3 regions of the Fictibacillus sp. KU28468 genome follow, and region 2 is predicted to be linked to each of the others. Evidence: riboswitches for the same ligand, from Rfam matches in the RefSeq annotation. Region 2 holds a riboswitch; each other region holds the start of a gene.

Region 1 (3,082 bases), 530 kb from region 2:
CTATGTCAGCCATCTTGAATGTCCAAAGTGCGGCAGCATCTATGCTCATCACGAACCTAATCAATTGTGCCAGTGCGGTTCCCCCCTTCTCGTAAACTATGATTTAGAGGAACTGAAAAATGAGAATGAAATTATTAATAAGAAGAGGAATGATCTTTGGAGGTACCACAAACTTCTTCCTGTTATAGACCCAGATCATGTGGTATCACTGGGAGAGGGGATGACTCCTTTATTATCCATGCCTGCTCTCGGTGAGAAGCTTGGAATTGCAAATCTGCTCATGAAAGATGAGGGCATGGTACCTACCGGGTCTTTTAAGGCCAGGGGAGCGGCAGTCGGCGTTTCAAAAGCCAGAGAGCTCGGTATTACCCGGCTTGCCATGCCGACCAATGGCAACGCAGGAGCCGCCTGGTCACTCTATTGTGCAAGGGCCGGCATAAAGCCGTACATCGTTATGCCGGTGGATGCCCCAGTCATTACGAGAAAAGAAGTGGCGATTTCAGGTGCAGAGCTCTTTCTTGTGAACGGCCTGATCAGTGATGCCGGAAAAATTGTCGCGTCCCTTGTGAAGGAAGAAGGTTTCTATGATGCTTCCACATTAAAAGAACCTTACCGGATTGAAGGCAAGAAAACGATGGGGTATGAAATTTTAGAACAATGCGGAAGCGAGCCGCCTGATGTTATTGTGTATCCAACAGGCGGAGGAGTGGGGCTGATTGGCATATATAAAGCATTGAAAGAATTCAGGGAACTGGGCTTATTTAAAGGAAGCAGACTGCCGCGTTTAGTCGCTGTCCAGGCTGAAGGATGTGCACCGATCGTAAAAGCATGGGAAGAACACAAGAGTGAATCGGAGTTCTGGGAAAATTCTGAGACAGCTGCTTTTGGTATCAATGTTCCAAAAGCGATCGGAGATTTCCTTGTCCTTGAAGCACTTTATGAAACGGATGGATGCGCCGTTGCCGTTTCAGAAGATGAAATTAGCTTTACTCAGCGCCAAACTGCAGAGCTTGAAGGGAGTTTTATTTGTCCGGAAGGAGCGGCTGTGTTTGCCGCCTCAAAACGATTGAGGGAAAATGGCTGGATCAAAGCAGAGGAAAAGGTGATATGCCTAAATACTGGGCAGGGGATTAAATACCCTGATTCGTTTTCTGTAGATCCTCCCGTTTTAGAGCCTGGAGAAATCATTCGAAAATAAAATGAGTTATTGTCTTGACAATAAGATGGAAATCCCTATAATTGAATCCAATAGAATACATTTATCTTATATTTCTTATTTAGAGAGGTGGAGGGATCTGGCCCTTTGAAGCCTCGGCAGCGGACTCAATTATGAGCACTGTGCCAATTCCACAAGCAAAACGCTTGAATGATAAGAAGAGTATGACTTATGATGGCGATTCAACCTCTTCTTGTGCGTATTTTGCTTCCGCAAGAAGAGGTTTTTATTTATGCGAAAAACCAACTAATTCACTGTGAAATATAAGGATTGCTGATTGGTCAACCAAAGGCGCTTCATCATGAAAATGACGGCGGTTATTTTTTTGTTAAAAGCTTTATTAGTAAACGTAGTTGTTTATTTGTGGGGTGTGATTGAACCGCCTTCTGCTTTTCGGGCGTTTCATTTGTTTCACAAATCAGCAGGCTCATATCATCGCCAGCTATCACACACACCTTACTGTATAAAAAGGACTTGAGGGTCTCTTTCAAGCATCAGTATGCGATGCACAATAGGAAAGAAAATCAACAATGTGCTTTAAAAAAGCCTTGTAAAAAGGAGGGATTGTTTTGGAAAATCAACTAAGAAGAGCTGTGGAAAGCAAACGAAATCAGCTGATCAATAAACTCATCAATATGGGCATTTATAAAAAAGATGAGCTTCATTTATTTCAGCTGGCACTCTCTGATCTTGAAGAGGAGTATGCAAAGGCGGTAGGCGGCAAGAACAGCCTTCCGCAGGCTAAATAAACCACTCATTGAAGTATTCTTGCTTTTTTCGCGCCTGCTCCCCTTCTATTCTGTATTCGCTGCAACGGTTTTCTTAAAAACAGGGCAGCAATAAGAAAAACAGCGGGGAAAAGCAGCAGATGATACAAGTCAGACAGTACAACTTCTCTAATCATTCCCCCGGCTGCTTCTCGCAGTAAACTGACTCCATACGTAAACGGCATATACGGATTAAGCTTTTGAAAGAAGGAAGAGGTCATTGCCACAGGAAATGTTCCGCCTGAACTTGAAAACTGCAGAACGAGAAAAATAACCGCCAGGCCTTTACCCACATTTCCAAAGATGGAAACGAGCGTATACGTTAGTATGACAAAGACGATGCTCAGGAACATGGCAAATAAAACAAACCATGTTTTGTCCACAATGTAGGAATGGATAATGAACAGGTCACCAAGAGATACGACAAGCCCCTGCAGCATGCCGATCGTTGCAAAAGTCATCAGCCTCCCAAAATAAAAAGAAAGCGGTGAAATCTCTCCTTTACTTGGAACTTCACCTACTTTAAGAGAAGAGATGAGCAGCATTCCTCCCACCCAAAGCGCAAGTAAGGTGTAGAAGGGAGTCATGGCTGAGCCATAATTAGGAATCGGAAAAATTTTATTCTCTTTCAACGTGATAGGAGCGGCCAGAAAATCACTTTCCTTTTGAGCATCGTTCTTTAACGCTTTAATGATATCTCTCAAATTATTGTTGCGTTCAAAATCCCTGATTTTGTCTGCCGTACGTGTGATGGATTTCTCCATGGCGGGCAAGTCTTTTTCTGCAAATATAGCGGCCCTGTGGATTGCTTGTTCTATTTGGGGAAGCTGGGTATCCATCAATATCCCTGCTTTTTGAATATCTTGTTTGACACCCGGCAAATCGTTCCTCATAAAATCTGCTGCCTGTTGGATTTTCTGTTCTTGTGCGGGCCAGTCCTGTTGAGCAAATAAAGAAAGCTTCTGCAGAGGTTCGGTGTATGAGTCTGCACGGCCAGAAAGGATTTCTTTGTTCTGCTGGACGGTATTTTTAAGCTGATGCAATTCTTCTTTGATCGCTTCTAATTCATCAGGCTGGTATGAGATATCCGGGTTAGTTT
Region 2 (3,082 bases):
TTTAGACTTCAGGTTTCTGACAATCCGGAACAGTTCGTTTGTTTCTGAATGGCTTAACGGCGCAGTCGGTTCATCCAAAATTAGAAAACGGCACTGTGCTGAAACCGCTCGGGCGATGAGAACCATCTGCTTTTGAGCAAGTGTAAGCTCACTGACCAGCTTTTTGGAAGAGACGTTGATGTTCATCTCTTCCAAAATTTGCGATGCCTTCTTATGCAGCTGTTTCCATCTTACAAGCTGCTTTTTACCCATCTCGTTGACCAGATCATGCAGCAGAATATTTTCACCAACGGTTAAATACGGGATCAGCGCGGTGTCAACCTCTTGATGGACGATTTGAATTCCTTCGTCCAGGGCATCTCTCGGCGAAGTGATGGCCGCTTTTTTTCCGTCCAAATGAATCTCGCCCGTGTAATGATTGTAGGCTCCCGACAGAATTTTCATAAGGGTCGATTTCCCAGCCCCATTCGCTCCGATCAGCGCATGAACCCGGCTGGTCTCACTGGCAAAGCTCACACGATTCAACGCTTTTACACCCGGAAACTCAATACTTATATCCTTCATCTCCAACAGAGCCATCTGCTTCTCCCCTTCCCTCAAAGCAAACACTCTCTTAAGCCTAGAAAGAGAGTGCAAGTTTTCATTTAATGCTGGATTTTGATTTACTTAAAGATTTCCATCACGTACTGATGCATGAGATAGACCCTTAATAGGCTGGTCAAGTCCCATTCAGCTTCATGTCCGACTGTTGTTTACTTTTGGTAGTGATCCTTTAGTGTCTTCATCCAATCTTCCTCAAACGCATCAGACTGGCCCCAGCCTTTAATTTCTTTGGACAGGTTGACCATGTTCACACCCTCGTTTGATTTTTGCAGAACCTTTTGTGAAACGAGAGAAGCTTTCAAATCATATTTTTGAGGTGTTTTTTCACCCGCAAGCTTTTTAGCAAGAATTCTCATATCCACTGCCCCAATGAGCTTAGGATCAACAGCAGCCGTGTACTTCCAAGGACTTTCTTTTTTCTGGATTTCTTGAAGGTCTGCATTGGAGACGTCAATTCCGTAAATTTTGATTTCGTTGCGTCCCGCTTCTTTAATCGCACGTGCAGCCCCGATCGCAAAGGCATCCCATGTGGCAAAAATGGCATCAATCTCGCCTTTTTTATGTTTGTTCAGCATGGCCGTCACCGCATTTTGCGTCTGGACCGACGTATCTGCAGAAGCAACGCCAAAGCGTTCTACTTCCTTGATTCCCGGGTTATTCTTCAATGTTTCTTTATAGACGGCGTTGCGTCGCACCATCGGCGGGAACCCGTCTACCCAAAGATAAACGATGTTGGCCTTCCCTTTGTTCTCTTTAACGAGCTGATCGAGAGCCAGCTTGGCAAGGGCTTCATCGTCCTGAGACGTAAGTGTGACACCGCCTACTTTCGCGAGGTTCGGATTGGAATCAAACGTCACCACGTTCTTTCCTTTTTCCCGAAGCTTCTTAATATCGTTTATGGTAGCCGCATCATCACCGTGAGAGATGATAAAACCGTCGTAATTCTCATCAGCCGCCTGGGCAATCGCATCATGGAACTTGGCGGTATCACCGTTTGCTGTGTAGGTATCAACGGTAAAACCAAGTGCCTCTCCTTCCGCTTTAGCACCTGCTAAAAATTGGGCTGTATGATCATCACCCCCGATTTTACGGATAACCTTGATTCGGGCTCCCTGCCCTTTGGCAAACCGCTTCGGTACGTTATCGAACGAAACCTTTTCATGTTTGCCAGCTGATGAAGCGGTATTGCTTTCGGATGAACAGCCCGTTAATAAAAGTGATAAAGCCACCGCGGAGATTGCCGCGCTTTTAATGAATCGTTTCATTTCCCCAGCTCCCTTTTTTGTATATCTCTCTTCTCAAGCCGGCGGGAGGACAGGCCCTTCAGCACATAAAAAAACCTCTCTGGAAAAAGAGAGGTTTCATCACTTATGTATAACGGATTCGTCCTCTCTTATCTCTCAAAACAGACATGCTGTTTTGCTGGAATTAGCACCAATTCCATTACGGAACGGTTGCTGGGCGTCATAGGGCCAGTCCCTCTGCCACTCTTGATAAGAGAATGAATATTTAATTTTTAGAAAATATAGTTATTACTTTAATCCGCAAATGGGGGAAAGTCAATGGTTTTTTTATCATATAAAAAACCTCTCCAAAACAAGAGGTTAATCCACCAGGCTTATCCACGGATATCTCCGCCAAAGATCGCAACGTTCTGCATCTCCGCACCAAACTCACTGCCATTCCACTTCAGGGTAGTCTGGACATATCCGAGGCGGTCAGCGTTATATCTGCCGGCGATGTTTTGGTAAGCCAACAGTTCATACACGCCATTTCGGCCAAAGTCCACCGGGTAAAGACCGCTTAAAGGTGAGACAAATCCTTGTATGGGAGCCTTTAATCTTCCATTCGGGTAGTAAATCTCAGACAAGTATTCCTTGTCCCTCGTACTTAAATCGATAATAAATTTTTGATTCAGGTTATAGCTGTTGACCTGAGCTTCATATTGCTCCAGATAAAACACTCTGTACTTATACCGGTCACTGAATACGCCGGAGTCAAAAAGAGGTCTGAACTGGCCGTTTCTGAAGGCAAATACATAGGCATTGATCATACCGCCGCTGCCTCCCGTATCCATAACGACCATGATGTCTTCTACCTTATCTCCTGTAAAATCTCCGAGAAAGAGGGTAGGATTGTACCCTGAGTTTTCTTTAAGAGGGATTTGCACATACTGGTTGGTCCTGCCGTCCTGAACCACGGCCGCAATGTTCATCCAGTATGGACTGTCCACTGTTTTTTCAGCGGTAAGATACACCGTATCGATTGACACGTCGCCCGTCACATTTCCCCTTTTCACATCCACAACCTGCCGCTGTCTGTACATCTGCCATCCCTGCCTTTACCAATTTCAATAAAACAGTATATGCATATTTGCCCTATTTTGGTTTTTATCCCGCAATCGTGATAAACTACAGAAAAATAACGCCGTTCATCGGCAAGCAGGTGCAATCGTGGATATTAAACAATTACAGTATTT
Region 3 (3,082 bases), 560 kb from region 2:
ATTGCTCTGTTTTGCTCGAGAAACCAACTGCCAGCCCGGCCAGAAGTCCAAGTCCCCCGCCAATTAAAAATCCTGTAAGTGCCCGGAACAAGCTGATTTTAAAATGGGTGAATAATTCCCCGGTACGGATTAAGTCCTTAAATGCGATAAGGATTTCACTCGGCCTTGGCAGCAAGGTGGCAGAAATAAGTCCGTAAGCACCTGACAGTTCCCAAATAATGATGATAAAAACGGGAAATGCCAATCCTCGTGCCCAATGGGATAGAAATGGGTTTTTCCTCTGTTTTTTTGATGCTGTTTCCTTGATGCTTTGTTTTCGTTCTACAGTCGTTCTCGTTAATACCCCAGTCTGATTGCTCATTTTATCATCTCCTTTATATCGTTATCGGACGGTTGCTGCTCGCTCGCTTTCCTCCACTTTTTCAAATTCACTCAATACCCGCTGTCGTATTTCCTGGAAAGCAAGATCTGTTTTTCTCCGTGGATGAGGCAGTTCAATCGGTATTACCTCCCTGACTGTGCCTGGCCGGGGATTCATGATCACTACAGTGCTGGCGAGATAAATGGCCTCATCGATGTCGTGAGTCACAAATATCATCGTCGTCCGGTTCTTCTGCCAGATATTGAGCAGTACCTCTTGCATATGTGACCGGGTAAAGGCATCCAACGCTCCAAATGGTTCATCTAAGAGAAGAATCTTAGGATTTCTAAGCAGGGCTCTTGCGATGGATACCCGCTGTGCCATTCCTCCCGACAGCTCTTTTGGATAGGCATTTTCAAAGTCCTCCAACCGTACCAGCTTAATCAGCTCGCGAACTTTTTCATGTGTAGCACTTTCTTTCACAGGCAAGTTGGCCGCGATATTTTTTTCCACGGTCAGCCAGGGAAACAGCCTGGGTTCTTGAAAAATAAACCCTTTATCAATGCTCGGCCCGGATACTTTTTGGTTATCCAGCAATACAGAGCCCTCATGCCTTGTATCCAATCCAGCAATTATTTTTAATAATGTGCTTTTTCCGCAGCCGCTCGGGCCGATCACAGTAATAAATTCTCCTTGATTCACATCGAGATCTATTTGCTCAAGTGCTTTTGTCACGCCTTTTCCTGTTTCAAAACTCCGATTGAGTTTACTAATTTGCAGTAAAGTCATATCATATCTCCCTTCTTCCCTGCGTTTTTGCAAAAAGAAAACAACCGGAAACCTCCTTTTTAAGGAAAGCCTCCGGTTGTCCGGTCGACGAATTTGAACATTTGCAGCGAATAAAATTCCCCCTTTCAAACGGAAACAGTTTATGATAAAAAGGAAAACCAAAAGGCCATGTCTGCTAATACTGAGACACGGCCTTTGGTTTACCAATCAGCTGCACGATATTTTTTTACTCAATAAAAAACTTCCTCTTACATCTCAAGGACGTGTAAGAAGAAGTTAAATAGCGTTCTACTTCTCTTATCGTCCAAGCTGATGCTTGTTGGATTTGGCACAGTTCTCTCGTTAAAAAGTCCGCTGCCGAGGTTTCGCAGGGCCAATTCCCTCCACCTCTCTGAATAAGAAAAAATTTATGGAGTTTTTAATTCATATAATCCTCATCGGATTAATTGTTATTAAAACAGGTGTGCAATGGAAAGTCAATAACTTTTTTGAAAAATCTAAATTTTATTTACGTGAATGCTTACTACATAAATCCAGCCGTCCTTCCTCATACTATCTTTTGGGAGGTTGTTCGTTATGTTACTTTCATTGTTAACCGGTATGCTGCTGGCCGTACAGCCCGTCTATACGCCTGAGAGTATATCATTGATTCAGCAAGGCCAAACCATCGCAATTATTGATCGAAAAGACTTTATGGTTCCGCTGCCAGGTACGCCTATCATAGACGGTGAAAAATTCGAGTCGTTTGCTGCAAAATTGGAAGGTCAGGTTTACCGTCCGCCTCTTAATGCAAGAATTAATGATTTAGGAGGAATTACTCCTGGAGAAAACGGTTCCATGCTCTACAAAAAAGCGTTTAAAGAGCAATTCTATGCCAGCTTTTTCAGCAAGGGGCCTCATAAACTTGAAGTCCCTCTATTAACGGTCCACCCCAGGGTTGACAGTGAGCTGCTTGGAAATATCAGGACCAATCACCTTGCTCAGTATGTCACTTATTTCAACCGTTCTCATTCATCCAGGACCCATAATATTTCACTTGCCGCAAAAGCGATTGATAATCAAGTCGTGTTTCCTGGAGAGACCTTTTCCTTTAACGGGGTCGTAGGCAGACGGACTACGGACAAAGGGTACATGCGTGCACCTGTTATTGTTCGTGGAGAGCTTTCAGAAGGAGTTGGCGGAGGAATCTGCCAGGTCTCCTCTACTCTTTTTAATGCCGTGGACCGGGCTGGACTTCATATTGTGCAGCGTTTTTCACACAGCCGAAGTGTACCTTATGTTCCAAAAGGCAGGGATGCAACCGTAAGCTGGTACGGCCCTGATTTCCGTTTTCAGAACCGTTATAACCAGCCGATCCTGATCCGGGCCAAAACCTATGGAGGGAGCATGATGGTGATGATTTCTTCTTCTGATGTCATACATGTTCCTTCGAAAAAACATTGATTCTTCCGCTCGGATAAGAAATGTGTCAACATTGTTAACCATTGAGCAAACCCATTCCAATTTCATAATTGCGGTGTTAGAATAAACGAGGATTTGATCATCTTGGAGAGAAGTGATGACATGAAAAGTCTTCCGTTTTTCTATATGCTGTTCTTAATCAATGGATTGCTGCTTGCCGGTGGATTAGTTAGTCCGACTTACCTTGTTGTAGCCCGCTGGAGCATGATCTTCTTTAATATAACGGCCCTTGCTGCTCTTATTTATTTCAAAGAACATGGCAAGGGAACAAGATGGAGCAAAGTTTCTTCCCGAGGCCGTCTTTTATGGTGGGGAGCTTTCTTGTTCAATGTTGTTTCTGCAGCGAATGAAGTTCTGCATTCCGGACTATTTCAATAATTTAAATTTACAGCTCAGCGTAATGCTGGGCTTTTTTATTTTCCCTTAAAAGCAAGCAAACGGCTGCCCAAGTGATGGATTAGAGTTGAAAAG

Evidence for each region. Region 2 has a riboswitch for S-adenosylmethionine ahead of OKX00_RS20420 (sugar ABC transporter substrate-binding protein). Riboswitches for the same ligand answer to the same signal wherever they lie in the genome.
Region 1: it holds a riboswitch for S-adenosylmethionine, as region 2 does, so the genes downstream of both, OKX00_RS17500 (Fur-regulated basic protein FbpA) here and OKX00_RS20420 (sugar ABC transporter substrate-binding protein) in region 2, are expected to answer to the same signal.
Region 3: it holds a riboswitch for S-adenosylmethionine, as region 2 does, so the genes downstream of both, OKX00_RS17325 (ABC transporter ATP-binding protein) here and OKX00_RS20420 (sugar ABC transporter substrate-binding protein) in region 2, are expected to answer to the same signal.

What each region holds. Positions count from the first base shown of each region.
Region 1 covers NZ_CP110666.1:3,341,592-3,344,673, reverse strand. Annotated here, with positions in the region: gene OKX00_RS17505 (threonine synthase) at 1-1,198, shown strand, start outside; SAM riboswitch class I at 1,271-1,376, shown strand; gene OKX00_RS17500 (Fur-regulated basic protein FbpA) at 1,786-1,965, shown strand; gene OKX00_RS17495 (YhgE/Pip domain-containing protein) at 1,971-3,082, opposite strand, start outside.
Region 2 covers NZ_CP110666.1:3,871,877-3,874,958, forward strand. Annotated here, with positions in the region: gene OKX00_RS20415 (sugar ABC transporter ATP-binding protein) at 1-579, opposite strand, end outside; gene OKX00_RS20420 (sugar ABC transporter substrate-binding protein) at 753-1,868, opposite strand; SAM riboswitch class I at 1,994-2,103, opposite strand; gene OKX00_RS20425 (hypothetical protein) at 2,222-2,929, opposite strand; gene cidR (cidABC operon transcriptional activator CidR) at 3,057-3,082, shown strand, end outside.
Region 3 covers NZ_CP110666.1:3,311,031-3,314,112, forward strand. Annotated here, with positions in the region: gene OKX00_RS17320 (ABC transporter permease) at 1-361, opposite strand, end outside; gene OKX00_RS17325 (ABC transporter ATP-binding protein) at 383-1,150, opposite strand; SAM riboswitch class I at 1,445-1,552, opposite strand; gene OKX00_RS17330 (VanW family protein) at 1,727-2,593, shown strand; gene OKX00_RS17335 (hypothetical protein) at 2,714-2,989, shown strand.